Regions from separate parts of the Paenibacillus sp. S29 genome, predicted to be linked through region 1. Evidence: riboswitches for the same ligand, from Rfam matches in the RefSeq annotation. Region 1 holds a riboswitch; each other region holds the start of a gene.
What was found. Region 1 has a riboswitch for cyclic di-AMP ahead of ACL9RM_RS25655 (C40 family peptidase). Riboswitches for the same ligand answer to the same signal wherever they lie in the genome.
Positions count from the first base shown of each region.

Region 1 (4,246 bases):
GGAGGGCTGGGAACTGGAGGAAGGACGTTGGATCGTCCGAAAATATAATTTTTCCAGTTTTATGAAAGGGATTGCATTCGTGGATGAAGTTGCCGCTATATCTGAAGCATTCAATCATCATCCATTTATTACGATTGATTATAAGACCGTGACTCTGCGTTTGACCTCTTGGGACGACGGCGGTATTATGGCCGTGGATATTAAGGAAGCCCAACAATATAATGAAGCTTTTGAAAAAATGCGCAGCAGTCATTGAGCTTGTAATGATCTGTCGTATGATGATAGAAGCGCCTTCGCTATACAACATCGTGGTTGTATGCCGAAGGCGCTTTTATCATAGAATCTGGGTTGGGTGCTCGGGACGATATACCATACAATAAAATGGTTTTTTGCCATCAGGAGTCTGGCGTTCATAGGTATCTGTAAGCTTAAATCCAGCCGCCTTGTAGGCCCGGATAGCGCGCTCATTCCAAGTGAGCACCTCTAGATCAATTTCATTCTTCGGGTTGCGTCGTTGAGCTTCCTCTGCAATGGCACGGACAAAATCAGAGCCTTTGCCATGTCCGCACCTGTCAGGATGCATTCCAAGACCTAGCCGGGTCACACCGATCATAGGAAAATATTGAGCAAATCCTGTTAGCTTGTTCTCTTCATCCAGTACGGCAACATATTGCTCTTGGCGAAGCGTGGGACTTCCAAATTCGACTTCAAGCGCCTTCATTTGTTCCCAGGGGAGCCAACCATATATGTTATAAGGTGGATCATAGTGCCACTCACAGATTGCAGCCGCTTGATGCTCGTCCATCGGTACGATCCGATAGTTGGATATTGAGGCCGGCATGTGTTCCATCCTCCTTTTACACAGGTACTTCAATCATTAACAACAGATTGTAGACAAGTTGCAGAGGAATGGCAAGCGTGTTTATTTCATACCTAAGTCGGGTATACATTCAATAAGAAGGAATTACTGCTCATATGCTCCCCCAGCGGTGACGGTAAAACCGACGATGTTCGCTACAATTGAAACCTTTTGAGGTCTCAGTTCGTCAGTAAAGATAATAATTGCTGATGTTGTGGACATAAAAAACCGCAATTCGATTCCGGCCAGAATCAAATTGCGGCTAGGGTTAGCTTGCTGTGCGTTAGTTATTCTACGTTATCGTCATCAGGAATGTCTGAAGCTACAGAATGGTAAGCGTCTGTGCTCATAATTCTTTTTGCACCGACATAGCGGTTAGCGTAATAATTTTCGTTCAGTGAGCTAACTACTACACCACGTGAAGTCGAGGAGTGGGCAAATTTCCCTTCACCTACGAAGATACCTACATGGGAAATGCCTCTTCCTGTGGTGTTGAAGAACACCAGGTCCCCAGGTCTCATTTCATCGCGGGATACAGAAGATCCCATTTTGAATTGTGATCCTGATTGATGCGGAAGTTTAATTCCCAGTTTGTTGTATACGTACATTGTGAAGCCGGAGCAATCGAATCCCTCGAGTGTAGTGCCTCCGCTTCTGTAGTTCGTTCCTTTGGCATCTTGGATGACCTGGTCCATCTTAGAGTCTGCATATGCACTGCCGCCACCGAATGTAAAAGATGTAAAGGCAATGGCAAGACCCATAGCTGCGATCGTTAGCTTCTTCTTCAAAAAAAATATACCCCTTCCAATGCCTGCGAGGTTAGCTTAAGGATTCGGTAGAAGGTTCCCCTATGACCACTCTGTTGCGAGATCAATTCACCCAAACTGGTTCCCCCGCTTCCTAGGTGCCAGGAATTAGGCTTAACTTAAGATGTGCACCTTGGAGAGCAGTATTCACAATAACGTTATTTTTGAGATAAAGGTTACAATAAAGATTACAAAGTTGTTACTATCAGTTCACTGCGATTATTGTAACAAAGACGGCTGACTTTGGCAAATGTTTCATTGCAAAAAGTTACAAAAAAAATCTGCTCCTAATGTCCCAGGAACAGATCTTGTTAACAGTATTCAGTTATGTGTCGTTTGCGCGAGTATGAATCAAGGTTTTTCGACAGACGGAAATGAAGTAAAAAAACATAAAGGCAGGGCTTAGCTTCTACTAGAGATATCGGTATGCCATAGTCTGTACTGCGAACTGATATGCCACAGCCTGACCAGACTAGTAACAAAATGATACGATTGCTGGAGAATGAGCGCCAGCATGCCAGTCCAAATCATCGCCACGGTGCCAAATAGACCGAAGACCAGCAGCACACAAGCACCGAGCAAAAGGGATATACCGACAGCTGGGAGGAGCTGGCGAAAGAAGGCGAGCAGGGACGATAGTATGGCGTGACCACCGACAGTACCCAGTTGCATATACAGGATGCACTGCCGAATGAACCATCCGTATGCCATCCATCCAATGACATAGGGCAATAAATGCAGCAGATAAGAGGAAGATTGAAGTGCTCCTGCTACAATAGGGTAGAGTCTCGGTACTACCCAAAAGGCGGGAAGCAGCAGCAGTCCCAACTCGATGGTGTAATACAACAGCGACGACATGCCATGGCGTTTCATACCCTTGAAAAAGGACAGGCTTTGCGGTTCAGTCGCATCGGTATGCAGACTTTGATATATTCCGGCTCTAATGAAGGGAGTGATCAGTATGCGTAGTACAGTCGCCCCTAGTAGTATCCACAAATACACATGTACTTCCCGGCTGTCCATCAGAGCAATCTGACTCTCCATCCAAAATAAGGTCTGTCCCAGCTCGTTTTGACCCTGATCAGGATAACGGAGCAATAGCGGGATAACGGCAGACTGCACCAGCCGATAGAGAAACACCCCCCACAGTAGTCGATACAGAAATAAAATGATAACGATATAGAAACGTATGCGCACCAGCGCCCAGCCCTCTTTTATAATAGTCCGCATCTATAGACACCTCACCATGACAGACTTCCAAGCAGTGTCTCCAACAGCTTGGTTACACTTATACTCCAACGGGTTTGTTGCTTTTCGTCCAATTCGGCTTTTAGGCTATTGTTAATATGCTTGTTCTCCAGTGCAATGGTATATAAGGGATCAAGGGTTACATGGGAAACGGGATAAGTACTTTTGATCCGAAACTTTGTACTTTTGCCCGCGCCGTCCCAAGCCTTGAATATCGTGGTACCATCCTTGAAGGTAAATTGGACAGGGATCTTGGGATAATCCGCCCCTTTTTTGCTGACCGTCACGACTGCTTCATATCCATTCTCCAGCTTGTGGTTTGTGATGTGATCCACTGAAAAGTCCGCCATCTGGCCGTCATATACATACTGTTCAAAATAGTGGCTCCATGAGCGTCCGGTGACTCTCTCCACGATACGTTGAAAATCCAGTGAGGACGGATGCTTGAATCGGTACGTCTGGACGTAGGTCCGCATAATGCGATCCATTTTTTTTATACCCACCTGACGTTCAATGCCCCGTAGGACCAGCTTGCCTCGAGAGTAGGCATTTTGCGCGTACTCAGCAGCTGAGCCGTACTTCCATGACTCACGGTTTAGCGGCTGTGGGGAGGCTACCTGTCCCGATTGTAATGGCAGGTTGGGGATAAGCCCATATTCTTGCTCCATAAGCCGCTCCTCTGCATAGGAGGTGAAGCCTTCATCCAGCCACGGCTCCTCAAATTCATTATTGGCTACCATTCCGTAGAAATATTGATGTCCAATCTCATGAACTAATGTCCGTTCCAGACTATAGCCAGGATTCAGATTACCCGCAGCAGCGGCCGTGATGAGTGTCGGATACTCCATACCGCCGGCTCCATTGCCTGATTTGGGTGGAACCACGATGGATAGGGTGGAATATGGATAAGGCCCGTACCATTTGCTGTAGTACGAAAGGGCGGCCTTCGCTGCGCTCATATAGCGCCCTTTGAGCTCCTTGTGCGACGGGTCAAGGTAGAGCTTGATTTTGACACCAGGGACTTCAGCAGAAGAAAAGGGTTCTTCTACGGTTACAAAGTTGGGTGAAGCGGACCAGGCAAAATCGTGTACATCATCGGCATAAAATTGATATATTTTTTGGCCGTTCTGTCGGACGGCACCACGGGTGGGAAATCCGGTCGCTGCTACGATATGAGTTTCAGGCACCCGAATCCGTACGCTGTAAATTCCAAAATCGGCATAAAACTCGGAGTTACCATGATACTGGTGGAGGTTCCAGCCCTCCTCGGCGCGTCCACGTTGTCCTGCAGTCTCGTAGACGCTGAGCTTCGGGAACCACTGTCCTGCCATTA
Region 1 covers NZ_JBMOUI010000026.1:18,626-22,871, forward strand. The annotation lists gene ACL9RM_RS25645 (4a-hydroxytetrahydrobiopterin dehydratase) at 1-256, shown strand, start outside; gene ACL9RM_RS25650 (GNAT family N-acetyltransferase) at 335-841, opposite strand; gene ACL9RM_RS25655 (C40 family peptidase) at 1,147-1,647, opposite strand; cyclic di-AMP (ydaO/yuaA leader) riboswitch at 1,653-1,790, opposite strand; gene ACL9RM_RS25660 (hypothetical protein) at 2,068-2,895, opposite strand; gene ACL9RM_RS25665 (M1 family metallopeptidase) at 2,907-4,246, opposite strand, start outside.

Region 2 (4,246 bases), on a different contig from region 1:
TGAAATTTTAAAAGGCATTGATATAGATATCGCCAAAGGTGAAGTCGTCGTCATCATCGGCCCCAGTGGTTCGGGGAAGAGTACGTTTTTGCGTTGTATGAATCTGTTGGAACAGCCTACAGACGGAGAGATTTTGTTTGAGGGCGAGCCAATTACAGCTCGTGGCCATAATATTAATGTAACCCGGGAGAAGATGGGGATGGTGTTCCAGCATTTTAATCTGTTCCCGCATAAAACAGTGTTGCAGAACCTGACACTTGCCCCAACACAGGTTAGAAGACAGTCAGGGAAGGAAGCGGAAAAAATTTCGCTAGAACTCTTGCGTACCGTAGGGCTTGAGGATAAGAAGAATACCTATCCGAACCAGCTATCCGGCGGTCAGAAGCAACGTATTGCGATTGCGCGTGCTTTGGCCATGCAGCCGCACGTAATGCTGTTCGATGAGCCAACTTCTGCATTGGACCCTGAAATGGTTGGAGAGGTTCTGGATGTAATGAAGAAGCTCGCCGAAGGCGGCATGACAATGGTAATCGTGACGCATGAAATGGGTTTTGCCCGCGAGGTGGGCGATCGAATTATCTTTATGGATAACGGTCAAATTGTAGAGCAAGGTACACCAGAGCAGGTATTTGGCACTCCAAGCCATGATCGCACCCGTGATTTTCTTGCCAAAGTATTGTAAGGAAGTGCTGATATAATCTATAAAAAAAGCCCTCCGTTTGACGGAGGGCTCAGAGTGTCGAGAAAGTCCAGAGGACTTTTCGACACTTCTATTTTTATATGGGGAGACGCATCTTTTAAAACAAAAATCGATTTAAAACGATCTGAGGACCCTAGTTTTTAGACCACTAAGACAGTTTTAAACCCCCTGCAAAAAAACAGGGGGTTTCTCGACAGCCTGAGCCCTCCGTTTGACGGAGGGCTTTTTTTCTTTTTGTCACCATTTCCCCATACTTTCGTAACAAATATCGATTTCTTGATGACAAAATTGTAATGAGTGTAGTATGATGTTCAAGGTTCCCAACATTTTCATGCGGATAAGGTTACAAAATTGTGATATTATGCAGTAAGCCAAAACTTACCGGGACAGCATGTGGTTATGACAACCGCTGAAGCTGGGCCCAAACTATGGGAAGTGCGGAGGACGTAACAACGGCAGTCATTCCGATACGTCATAAAGACGATGTGGAATATGCCTAGGGGTGAATTGCACAAGCATAGGGCTTCTCCTGAGTCCGAATCCGACAGCTAACTTCGCAGGCATAACAGAGGAGGTACATATCTTTGAAACATCTAAAACATATTGGTAAAACGATGAAATTTGCGGTGCTTGCCGCAGCTATTGCAGGGTTGGCACAGACAGCTGGAGTAGCGGATGCTGCTTCGCTTCACACTGCCAAAGAGGGCGATACCTTCTTTTTGCTTGCTCAACGTTATGGAGTATCGGTAGACGAGCTAACGAAGGCGAACCCAAACATTGCTTCCAACAATATATATGCAGGTCTGCAAATTAAGATACCTGGCGAAAAAAGTGTGAAGGCAGCTTCGGATTCGAAGCCGCAGCTTCTTACGGAGAAAGCACCAGCGAATGAGGGGCCAACGATTGAAGCGTGGGGCAAAACATTCAACTATAGCAAAATAGTTGACGTTAAGGCTTCAGCGTATTCTGCCGCAGCCGACGAGAATGGTAAATGGGGAGCAGTGGACTACTACGGCAATCCGCTTAAACTAGGTACAATTGCGGTAGACCCGAACGTCATTCCGATGGGCACGAAAGTGCTGGTTACAGGCTATTCCCACCCAGGTTTGCCGGATCATTCTTTTGTAGCTGTCGCTCGCGATCAGGGTAGCGCCATTACAGGAAAGCGGATTGATATCTTTATTCCTGGCAACAAATCATTTGTGAACGACTTTGGATTTCAAAATGTGAAGCTGTACGTTATTGATAAATAGCATTGTACGTATATACGGTTTAATTAAACATAATATATATTATGTAAACTTAATACCTGTATCCTACCGCATATAACTAGGTCGGACTCTTATCAGGTCTTATCCATAAAAAAAAGCTGTCTTGACGAGCAGAAAACTTCTGCTGGTAAGACAGCTTTTTTACGTTGCTTTAGCTGTTGCTCAATCATAACATATGGTTATTTCCGTTCCGATGTGTGGAGTAGCCGGGGGACTGTCACAAATTTGTAGCCCTTAGCTTTTAGAGAGTGAATTAGACCCGGCAGAGCTTGGACAGTGCCTTGCAAGTTGGAACTTTGACCTCCACCTGCGTGCATTAAAATAATAGAGCCAGGCCCGGTAGCTGGGATCACATTGCGTTGAATTTGTGTTTTACTTAATCCCTTCCAATCGAGAGAGTCTACATTCCAATTAACAATCATATAGCCATGACGACGTGCCCATTGGATTTGAGGCTCCGTGATTTCACCGTAGGGTGGACGAATCAACTTGGGGCGAAAACCTGCGCTGGCTTGTAAAATACGTTCTGTTTTTGTAATCTGGTTGCGAAAGCGTTCTGGTGTGGCCTTCCTAAAATCCGGATGAGTATAGGAATGGTTTCCTATAGCATGGCCTTCACGGATAATACGGCGTATGATCCCCGGATGCTTTTCCGCACGGTGACCGACGATGAAAAAGGTGGCTTTGATGCCATTAGCGTGTAATACGTCCAAAACCTGCGGCGTATACCTAGAATCGGGCACATCATCAAAGGTTAGGGCAATTTGGCGGGTGTGTGGGCCGCACATTTTAAAAATGTCCGCATGTTTTTTACGCAGCATTGCTAATGTAGGAGTTGCTCGATCTGTGCTCTGATGTACAGAAGAAGCAACAGCTGCTTCCTTGGGATGGGGCGTTCCGGTGTTGGGAGGCGCATCCGCGTGAACGGGTAAACTTGAGAATGCTAGTAACAGTGCCAAGCATGGCAACACTCCCCTGTACGGCATATGTATCCCCCCCTTTCCGTGCAGTGGTACCTAGTGGTGCTCTCGACTATTATGTACCTGTCTTATTAAAAATATGCTGGTAACCAAGTTCGGCTCATAAACGACTGGAAAGAAGCCCACGATGAAACGATTATCAATGAAGATGATGGAGCTAAACGTACATATTCTCTTAAACATGACCGAAAACAGGAGCATTTTCGCAAGTTTTAGCCTTACAACGAATTCGGTATACTGTGACAGCTGGTGTATAATGGGGATGCAATTCATAATTATACAGACATGGAATTGAAGGAAGGATGGATAAAAGTGACCGACTTGTTTACTCCTTATCAATTAAAGGGGCTTTCTTTAAAAAATCGGATTGTCATGCCCCCGATGTGCCAATACAGCGTGGAGGCCAAGGACGGAAATCCAACGGATTGGCATCATGTCCATTATGTGAGCCGGGCAGTAGGAGGCACTGGACTTATTATTGTGGAAATGACAGCGGTCCATCCAGATGGACGTATTACGGATCGTGATTTGGGTATTTGGAGTGACGAACATATTTCTGCATATCGTAAGATTATAGAGGAAGTCCACAAGTATGGTGCCAAGATTGGTATTCAACTAGGCCACGCTGGACGCAAGGCTGAAGATGCTGAGCAACCTGTGGGTCCGTCCACGATTCCTTTTAGCGAACGCTTTAAAAATCCGCACGCCTTAAAGACAGCTGAAGTCAGGGAACTGGTTCAGGCATACAAAGAAGGCGCGCGCCGCGCGGTTGAAGCCGGTTTTGATACGGTTGAGATACATGGCGCTCACGGCTATCTGATTCATCAATTTCATTCGCCTTTAACAAATACCAGAGAAGATGAATATGGGCAGGATTTGTCACTGTTCGGTGTTGAGGTCATACATGCTGTTAAAGAGGTTCTTCCTGCTGATATGCCTGTGCTTATGCGGATATCTGCCAAAGAATACGTCGAGGATGGATATAATGTGGAATACATAACAGGCGTAGGGGAACGATATCGTGATGCAGGTGTGGATATTTTCCATATTTCTTCTGGTGGTGAGGGTCCGATTGGTTCTGGCGGAGGCCCGTCTGCGCGTGCCGGCTATCAGGTGGATTTGGCTCATACCATCCGTGAAAAGCTGAATGTACCTGTGATTGCTGTTGGCTTACTGGATGATTATGAGGACGCCCGCCGGGTTGTTCAGCAGAAAGAAGCTGATCTGGTAGCAATAGGGCGTGCCATGCTGCGTGATCCCTATTGGGCGCTACATGCATCGCGGGAGCTAAAAGT
Region 2 covers NZ_JBMOUI010000008.1:38,710-42,955, forward strand. The annotation lists gene ACL9RM_RS15025 (amino acid ABC transporter ATP-binding protein) at 1-682, shown strand, start outside; cyclic di-AMP (ydaO/yuaA leader) riboswitch at 1,109-1,278, shown strand; gene ACL9RM_RS15030 (3D domain-containing protein) at 1,285-1,953, shown strand; gene ACL9RM_RS15035 (polysaccharide deacetylase family protein) at 2,151-2,957, opposite strand; gene ACL9RM_RS15040 (NADH:flavin oxidoreductase/NADH oxidase) at 3,264-4,246, shown strand, end outside.
Region 2: linked by a shared signal. The riboswitch ahead of ACL9RM_RS15030 (3D domain-containing protein) and the one ahead of ACL9RM_RS25655 (C40 family peptidase) in region 1 are both predicted to bind cyclic di-AMP.

Region 3 (4,246 bases), on a different contig from region 1:
CAGCCAACAATGCAATCATAGATACATATCGGCCGAAGAACATAACCATCCCCGTCGTCATGTTCCAGAATACATTGTTATCCGAAAGGCCTTCAAATCCCGAACCGTTATTTGCGGCAGATGACGCATATTCATAGAGCACCTGAGTCAACCCGTGATAGCCAGGGTTAGTGACCGCATCGTATCCCCAATGACTCATAAATGCAAGTGCAGTTGGGGCGAGAATGAGAAACGGATGTACCAAAATGGCAATCGCGATCAGCTTCATTTCCTTGCCTTCAATTTTCCTCCCCATAAATTCCGGAGTTCTCCCGACCATCAGTCCGCATATAAACACACCCAGAATCGCATACATCAGCATATTCATCAGTCCGACACCCTTGCCGCCAAAAATGACGTTTAGCATCATTTCTCCCAAAGCAGCCATGCCACCCAGTGGGGTTAGTGTATCATGCATATTATTGACTGAACCTGTCGTTGCCGCTGTTGTGACCGCAGTGAACAAAGCCGATTGTCCAATGCCGAAACGAACCTCTTTCCCTTCCATGCTTCCCTGAGAAGCATCCACACCCAGTGTCTGGATTAACGGATTACCTGTCTTCTCAGACACATACGTAATGGATAGAAAAATAAGAAACAATACCATCATGGAGCTAAAAATAATCCAGCCCTGCTTGCGATTACGGGCAAACAATCCAAAGGTATACGGCAACGAAGCCGGCATTACCCACATTGCCAAAATTTCCAGCACGTTCGTCCAAGGACTTGGATTTTCAAAAGGGTGCGCAGAGTTAGCTCCCGCATAACCACCCCCGTTTGTCCCCAAATGCTTGATGGACTCCAGAGAAGCAATGGGTCCCATAGAAATCTGCTGCTGTGTTCCGCTCAGCGTCGTAAGATCCGCCGTAGGCTGTAGCGTCTGGGGTACCTTCAATCCAACCAGCACCAGCGTAAGCACAAAGGCCAGCGGCAGGAAAATTCTTATGATGGCTTTAATAAAATCTTGAAAGAAATTGCCCATTCCTTCACCGCGCCGCGTCAATCCTCTCATAAAAGCCGCAGCAACCGCAAAACCGGAAGCAGCCGAAGTGAACATCATCATCGTGACGAACGCCATCTGTGTCAGATACGTAAGCCCGCTTTCTCCACTATAATGTTGGAGATTCGTATTCGTCATAAAGCTGATTACCGTATTAAAAGCTAGTGATGCTTCCATATTACTGTTTCCCGCCGGATTACCAGGAAGCATTCCCTGTAAACGCAACAGCAAGTAGCTGATCGCCACAAGCACGACATTCGTTGCAATGAAACTCATAACATACGTAGTCCAACGCATGCTCTCCAGCTTCTTCAATCCTACTATCTTATAAATCAGCTTTTCTGTTCCGCCAAAAATCCGATCCGTCCGATTGGGTTCATTCGAGAATACATGATACATATAGGTGCCCACTGGCTTTACCAAGAGCAGCAATATGACGATCACAATTCCAATTTGAAGCAGCTCCATCCTCTATTCCTCCTTCAAAATGCTCCTGCGTTTGGAACAACAGACCTGCTTCAGAGCACCAAACGTGTGCACACGTTTGCGGAAACCTGCTACCTATGATGCTAAATATTCAGATCTGTTGTTCCCGCCCGCTCTATCCCCTATAGCTGACTAGAACTTTTCAGGGTTCAGGAGCGCGTAGATTAAATACATAAACACAATAGCCGTAAGCCCAAGTATAACGATCATCCTCTTCGTCCTCCTTTAGAGGTCTGCGCATCACACCAGCGTACAAACAGCAGTATCACTCCATAACTCACAGCCATGACGAGCAGCATGTATATATCCATCATGTTCATACCCTCCGTATCGGTCCTCAGATCGCCATTCTTATTTCATCATAAAATCATAAAACAACTATGTTATAAGTGCTTATCCGTTCAGCAGAAAACCCACCTCTCCGTTCAATGTGTAGATCACATGGTCCGCTCCCAATCCTCGATAAATTCCTTGTGGATTACAGCCGTGCGTAATAACATAGATCGATTCCGATGTTAGCGGCCGACATATTTGCAGGAAACGGCAAGTCAGATTCAAGCTGTTCTCGAACAAATACACACTACCAATTTCTTTTTTTGGAAAATTACATTTTCCCGCTTGCATGGTATTGATGCGGACAATGTGCTCCACACCCATTTTTTTGAGCTGTCGTTCCTCCTGAGCGCTATTCGTCAGAACTGCAAACGCCAATTTTTTGAAAATAAGCAATTTCACAAAACTTCTGCCCGCTTCATTCGGTGCAGTGACAATAATTAACCGACCTTCCATCAGTAGCTCCTCTCCCGGTATAAAAAGACAACAAAAAGAAGCCGAAGGAAAAAGGCTTTCCTCCGGCTTCTTACATATCCATGATAAAATAAACCATGGCTGCACACGGCGGTTTGTTGCCTCTCCCTGTACGCTTACGAGGTTAGCTGTCGGATTCGGACGTGAGAGTCGCCCTATTTCTGGCACTTGACCGGAAAATTCACCCCATGAGACACACGGCAAGCCGTACAGTCTCGATTGGTTCCCCCGCTTTTGCAACTGCAAAATTCAGCGCTATAGACATTTCGTTGTTGCTTCATTCAAGTTAATTTGAAATTACGTCTTGAATCATACACCCGCGCATGGAAGACTGTAAAGCTCAACTGCGGGGTTATAAATCGGCCTTTAGAGCATAGAAGATTAATAATAACGCTTACAACGCAACTATGCTTCTCACAGCTCACTCAATCTCTGTTTTTCATCCCTTTTCGAAAATGACAAGCATGTCAATATTGGCGTAGGGTAGAGCGTTTTTGGCCTTTTTTTGTAAAAAGAGAAGAAAATACGCTATATGTACCAGCTAAACACCGATTGAACCCGCTTTTATAAGAAGAAACACCTTAATTCGCTCCATTTGCAATGCGATTTACTGTTTTGAACAAAATACGATTTTACAGCGGCTAAAGGCTTAATACAGCTTTTCCAGACTTGCAACCTTACTTTGAATTGCTTACAATTTAATTGCTGAATATTGAATAAGGAGAGATACTATGACCGTTTATGAATATGATGCGCAAACCCTGCAAGGGAAACCAATTCCGTTATCCACATATAAAGGGAATGTTCTGCTTATTGTGAACACAGCCAGCAAATGCGGGTTAACCCCCCAATACAAAGCGTTACAAGAGCTATATGACCAGTACCATGAACTGGGGCTCGAAATTTTGGGATTTCCCAGCAACCAATTCGCCAAACAAGAGCCAGGTTCCAGCGAGGAGATTTCCGAGTTTTGCCAGATCAATTATGGTGTTACCTTTCCGATGTTCGCCAAGACAGATGTCAATGGCGATCAAGCGCACCCCTTATTTCGCTACCTGACCCAAACAGCTCCGGGGGTATTAGGGTCCAAAGCGATCAAATGGAATTTTACTAAATTCTTAATTACACGAGAAGGTAACGTATTTAAGCGCTATGCACCGCAAACCACTCCAGATAAGCTGGCGGGAGATATAGAGAAGCTTTTGCAGCAAAACTGATATTCTTCTTTATCACAGTTATTAAAACAAAAAAAGCATCCCTTCACGTAAACCGTGTCAGGATGCTTTTTCAACTAGGTCTTGCATATAATGCGGTCGAGAGGACTCGAACCTCCACGGGCGTACGCCCACTACCCCCTCAAGATAGCGTGTCTGCCATTCCACCACGACCGCAAATCATAATGTATTGAGGCAACAGATTTATTATACTCTCTCATCAACTATTTGTAAACACAAATATAATAATTATTTTATATGTTATTTTACCTAACATATATGAGCGATAATAATATTTAATTTGACAAAAGGGCTACTAAAATGTAAAAATATATTACATACATTTCGAATTTTTTCGTTATCCCTAAGTAAAGAGTGAAATAATATAACATAAGGATTCACTTCGAGGAGGCGAACCGCCCTGCATAAAGGCAACCGTTTGCTGAACTATGCATTATTGTTGGACCCTTCCCTACCTGTTGGTGGCTTCACCCGTTTTAACGGACTGGAGAAACTATTCCGCAACGGACATTTGAACAGTCTACAAGATCTGGAACATTACATGCTGGATGATTTGTATCCTCAATTTACAACCGTTGACGGCATGGCTATCAAAAGTCTGTATGTCGCCATCCAGCAGAATGACGGTTGGCGAATCGCTCTCATTGATAAGATGCTGCATACCCAACGTCCCTCCTTG
Region 3 covers NZ_JBMOUI010000006.1:16,393-20,638, forward strand. The annotation lists gene kdpA (potassium-transporting ATPase subunit KdpA) at 1-1,507, opposite strand, end outside; gene ACL9RM_RS11920 (potassium-transporting ATPase subunit F) at 1,658-1,735, opposite strand; gene ACL9RM_RS11925 (hypothetical protein) at 1,919-2,314, opposite strand; cyclic di-AMP (ydaO/yuaA leader) riboswitch at 2,430-2,597, opposite strand; gene ACL9RM_RS11930 (glutathione peroxidase) at 3,064-3,549, shown strand; tRNA gene ACL9RM_RS11935 (tRNA-Leu) at 3,641-3,723, opposite strand; gene ACL9RM_RS11940 (urease accessory protein UreF) at 3,986-4,246, shown strand, end outside.
Region 3: linked by a shared signal. The riboswitch ahead of ACL9RM_RS11925 (hypothetical protein) and the one ahead of ACL9RM_RS25655 (C40 family peptidase) in region 1 are both predicted to bind cyclic di-AMP.

Region 4 (4,246 bases), on a different contig from region 1:
ACAAAAAAGCAGACGCCGGTATTGTCGGGTCTGCCATTCATGAAGCCGGACTGCGTTGCATTCCGCTATTTGATGATCATTTGGAGCTCGTTGTTCCCATTGGACATGAATTAACCGTCAAGACAGGAACGGCCTCGATGAAAGATCTGCAAGGATTGCCGATGATTATTTTCTCCAAAGGAACCTGGTACCGCAGTCTGACGGATGACTTGTTCCAGCGCAGCGGCATCATGCCGGATATCCGCATGGAAATCGACTCCTTCGAGGCAATTGTACGCCTGCTTCCAACCTGTAAGGCTTCTGCCTTGCTACCCAAATCCTATTTGCGCAGCGAACTATTACGGGATAATGGACTCACTGCATTATACTTGCCCGATTTGAAGGAGACACGCCGAACGACCTCCCTCATTTACTCGGAGACGACCGATCTCGGTCCGACAGCACGACGCTGGATTAGCGAGACACGTGCGTCGTTTGCAGGCTACCGTATGGTGTAGAGGGTTTAATCCTCTTCATTAACATTAACAACCTCATCCTCAAAGCGACCGATATTGTCATTCGAACCGATGATGACCATAATATCATCTGCTTTTAGCCGATCCATAGCCGTCGGTGCGATCAGGATACCGTTCGCCGTATGAAGCGCCACGACGCTACAACCAAAGCGGGTACGGGCATTTAGCTCTGCTAGCGTTTTGCCATTCAGACATGCAGGTACATTGAGTTCCACAATACTGTATTCCTTAGACAACTCTAAATAATCGAGCAAATTAGGCGTGACTAGCTGGTGAGCCACCCGGATACCCATATCCCGTTCTGGATAAATAATCCGGTCCACACCGAGCTTTTCTAATGCACGCCCGTGCAGCACAGATATGGCTTTGGCTACAACTTTTTTCACACCCAGCTCCTTCAGCAAAATGGCGGTGAGGATGCTTACCTGAATGTCATCACCAATAGCAACAATGCCACAATCGAAATTACGGATGCCCAGTGATCGCAACGAGTCTTCATCGGTAGCATCCGCCACGACAGTATGTGTCAACATCTCACTCATACTGTCCACAACATCCTCATTCCGGTCAATGCCTAGCACCTCGCACCCCATATCCACCAATTGCAAAGCCAGGCTTGAGCCAAACCGCCCCAAGCCAATAACTACAAACTGCTGCGTTTTCATATCTACTCGAAAACTCCTTATCCTATAATCATTTTGCCTTCCGGATGACGATATAATTCTTTACCCTTTTTCGGCCCCAGTGCATAAGCTAGCGTGAGTGGCCCCAGTCTACCTGCAAACATCGTCAGGGTAATCACCAGCTTGCCTATGACTGTCAAATCAGGTGTAAGCCCCATCGACAGCCCCACCGTACCAAACGCAGACACCGTCTCAAACAAGATCATCAGAAAATGATGATCTTCGGTTGCCGACAAAATCATGGTCACCCCGATCACGAACAGCAACCCCAGCAGTGTAATGGTCAAAGCCTTGTAAATTCGTCCCTGCGCAAGTCGGTACTTGAACAGTACAATATCTTCCCGCCCCCGCAGCATCGAAATCACTGCTCCAATGAGCAGGGCGAATGTTGTTGTCTTAATCCCGCCTCCAGTGGAACCAGGGGAAGCCCCAATAAACATGAGTATGATGATAAAAAACTGCGTAGCCTGCCGCAAGCCTGCGATGTCCAGCGTATTGGCACCTGCGGTACGGGGGGTAACGGACTGGAATAAAGATCCCAGTAGCTTACCACCCCAATCAAGCGAGCCAAGAGTCTTTGGATTCGTAAACTCAAATACAAAAATCACGAGCGTGCCGACTACAATCATAGCGCCCGTCATGCTGAGTACCACCTTGGTATGCAAGGACAGTCTCTTGCGCTTGCGATATTCTGCCAGGTCTGACATCACTACAAAACCAATGCCGCCAGAAATAATTAGAAACATTGCGGTAAAATTAACAATCGGATCATATACATAACCTGTCAAGCTGCGAAATTCACCGAATAAATCAAAACCAGCATTGTTAAACATGGAGATGGCATGCCAGATTCCAAAATAAATCGCCCTGCCTACGGGCATATCAAAGGACCAGCGAACCGAGAATATCGTAGCGCATACGCCTTCAATAACCAGTGAGTACAGCAATACCTTACGGATTAACCCGACAATTCCCTCTACAGAAGTCTGATTCATCGCTTCCTGCAAAATGAGGCGCTCCCGCAAGGAAATCCGACGTTTGAACACCAGCGCGATCAAGGTAGCCATAGTCATAAAGCCGAGACCGCCAATCTGAATGAGTGCAGCGATGACGACTTGACCAAAGGTTGTGAAAAAGGTCCCTGTATCCTTAACGACAAGCCCTGTTACACACGTCGCGGACGCGGCAGTAAACAAAGCGTCTATAAACGCAAGTGGCTTTCCTGTTGTATTGGAGATCGGCAGCATTAACAATAAGCTACCTATTAGAATGATAATGGCAAAGCCCGCAACGAATATCTGCGGTGGAGAAAGCCGAAGCCAGCTTGCATTGGGATTCATCTATTCATCACTTCTCTCCTAATCCTTAAAACTAAAAATCAGTGATTTAATACGGTGTAAGCTCGCTACGCGTTCCATTTGATCTTTCGATCGTCGTTGCCCCTGAATTTTTTGATTTTTCCAAACCTTAGTTAACTATAATTAGCATTCCCTGAATACAGGAAGAATGCATGTCAAGCACTACTCGGCCCCCTGTGCTATTGGCGGGCAGTAGCGAAAGGGGCAGAATTGTTCTGAAGAAGCGAAGCGTTTGCCTTTATCTCCGGATTTTAACCATTAAAGGGGGTATACAATAAAAAAATCCGGGGATAACAGCAATCGGAAGAATAATCTGCACCCGCAGCGGTCTAACCAATCCAAACACTTTTATACGCACAAAAAAAGACACCGGAAAACCGAGTGCCTGACTTGGTTCCTGCTCATAGCCTACGAGGTTAGCTGACGGATTCGGGCAGCACAGTATGCCCTATTTACACTTCCGATCCAGCAGGATCGGTTGTAAAATTCACCCCAGTAACATGGTTCCCCCGTTTTCCCATAGAAATTCGGCTCAACTGTATATCATTACCTATGTATTTCATAGGCATTGCCTCAAGATTATAATCCTTCTATATCCAGATCACAAAACCGATTTCGCCGAAAAAACGTGAAATTGGCTTTATTTTGCGAATGGGCATCGTTTAATCGCAGCTTATCTAATTTTATTGAAACTTTAAAGTGCTTTCGCTCTATTTTCATGAATATCGTTGGTCTGTTGGCGGGAACCTGTGCAGTATGATATCTTTAATGGATGTTCTTATTTACAGATTAAGGAGGAAACTCATGAATCCTATCGGGAAACCGGTCGTGCTCACGGCCAACTTCAAAAAATTAGGCTTGCTGGGCGGGATTGGCCTGATTTGCTTTTTTATCTTTCAATTGCTTATTCCCTCGCTTAGCAATCCGAGTCCAGAATCAGTAATGAACGCAAAGGTCATCAGCAAACAAGAAGCGGTCATACACGCATTGGACTTCGCCCGCTCCGAGCTGGGCTATACTGAATCACAGCCTGAGGAGCCTGTCGTGACCTATCAGGCCGAAACAGATTTGTACGGTTATTTATCTAGAGAAAAACTGCTTCAACAGTACGACCGTACATGGAAAAAGAGTTACCCTTACGAAACCTTTCGGGTCGATCTGCCTGAATCCTCAGCGAAGAGTAAACTGCAAATTCATGTGGATTTATCCACTGGCAAGGTCGTTAGCTTTAAACGGATCACCTCCAGCACCAATTACACACAGGCTGATATTTCTACGGATGAACAAGCACGTAACAGGCTTGTACGTGTGGCTGAGGACGGCATGACGCTCGAAGCCAAGGAGCAGGCGGCCGCAGTATGGGTCAAGCGCTTTGGCTTTAAGCCGTCGGATTTGAAGCTTGCGACCACTGAACAAGAAGGCGGATTAAAGTATACCGTAGACGATAAAAAAATCGGCGCCTCGGTACTTACACTGGCTTTTACTTTTGAAGACGGTGATGTTCGCTCCTTCACCCAAAGCTTTTCGGCCCCGTCGTCCTATACCGATTATATCGAAAAGCAAACATTTTGGGCGAATTTGATGACCTATGCGGGTTATGCCCTATTTAGCTTTGTACTGGGTGTACTTGCCATTGTGTATGCGTCACTCACCCGACGACATACTTCATTTGTACGCGGCATTGTTCTAT
Region 4 covers NZ_JBMOUI010000007.1:234,723-238,968, forward strand. The annotation lists gene ACL9RM_RS14565 (LysR family transcriptional regulator) at 1-497, shown strand, start outside; gene ACL9RM_RS14570 (potassium channel family protein) at 503-1,180, opposite strand; gene ACL9RM_RS14575 (TrkH family potassium uptake protein) at 1,198-2,538, opposite strand; cyclic di-AMP (ydaO/yuaA leader) riboswitch at 2,947-3,099, opposite strand; gene ACL9RM_RS14580 (CPBP family intramembrane glutamic endopeptidase) at 3,361-4,246, shown strand, end outside.
Region 4: linked by a shared signal. The riboswitch ahead of ACL9RM_RS14575 (TrkH family potassium uptake protein) and the one ahead of ACL9RM_RS25655 (C40 family peptidase) in region 1 are both predicted to bind cyclic di-AMP.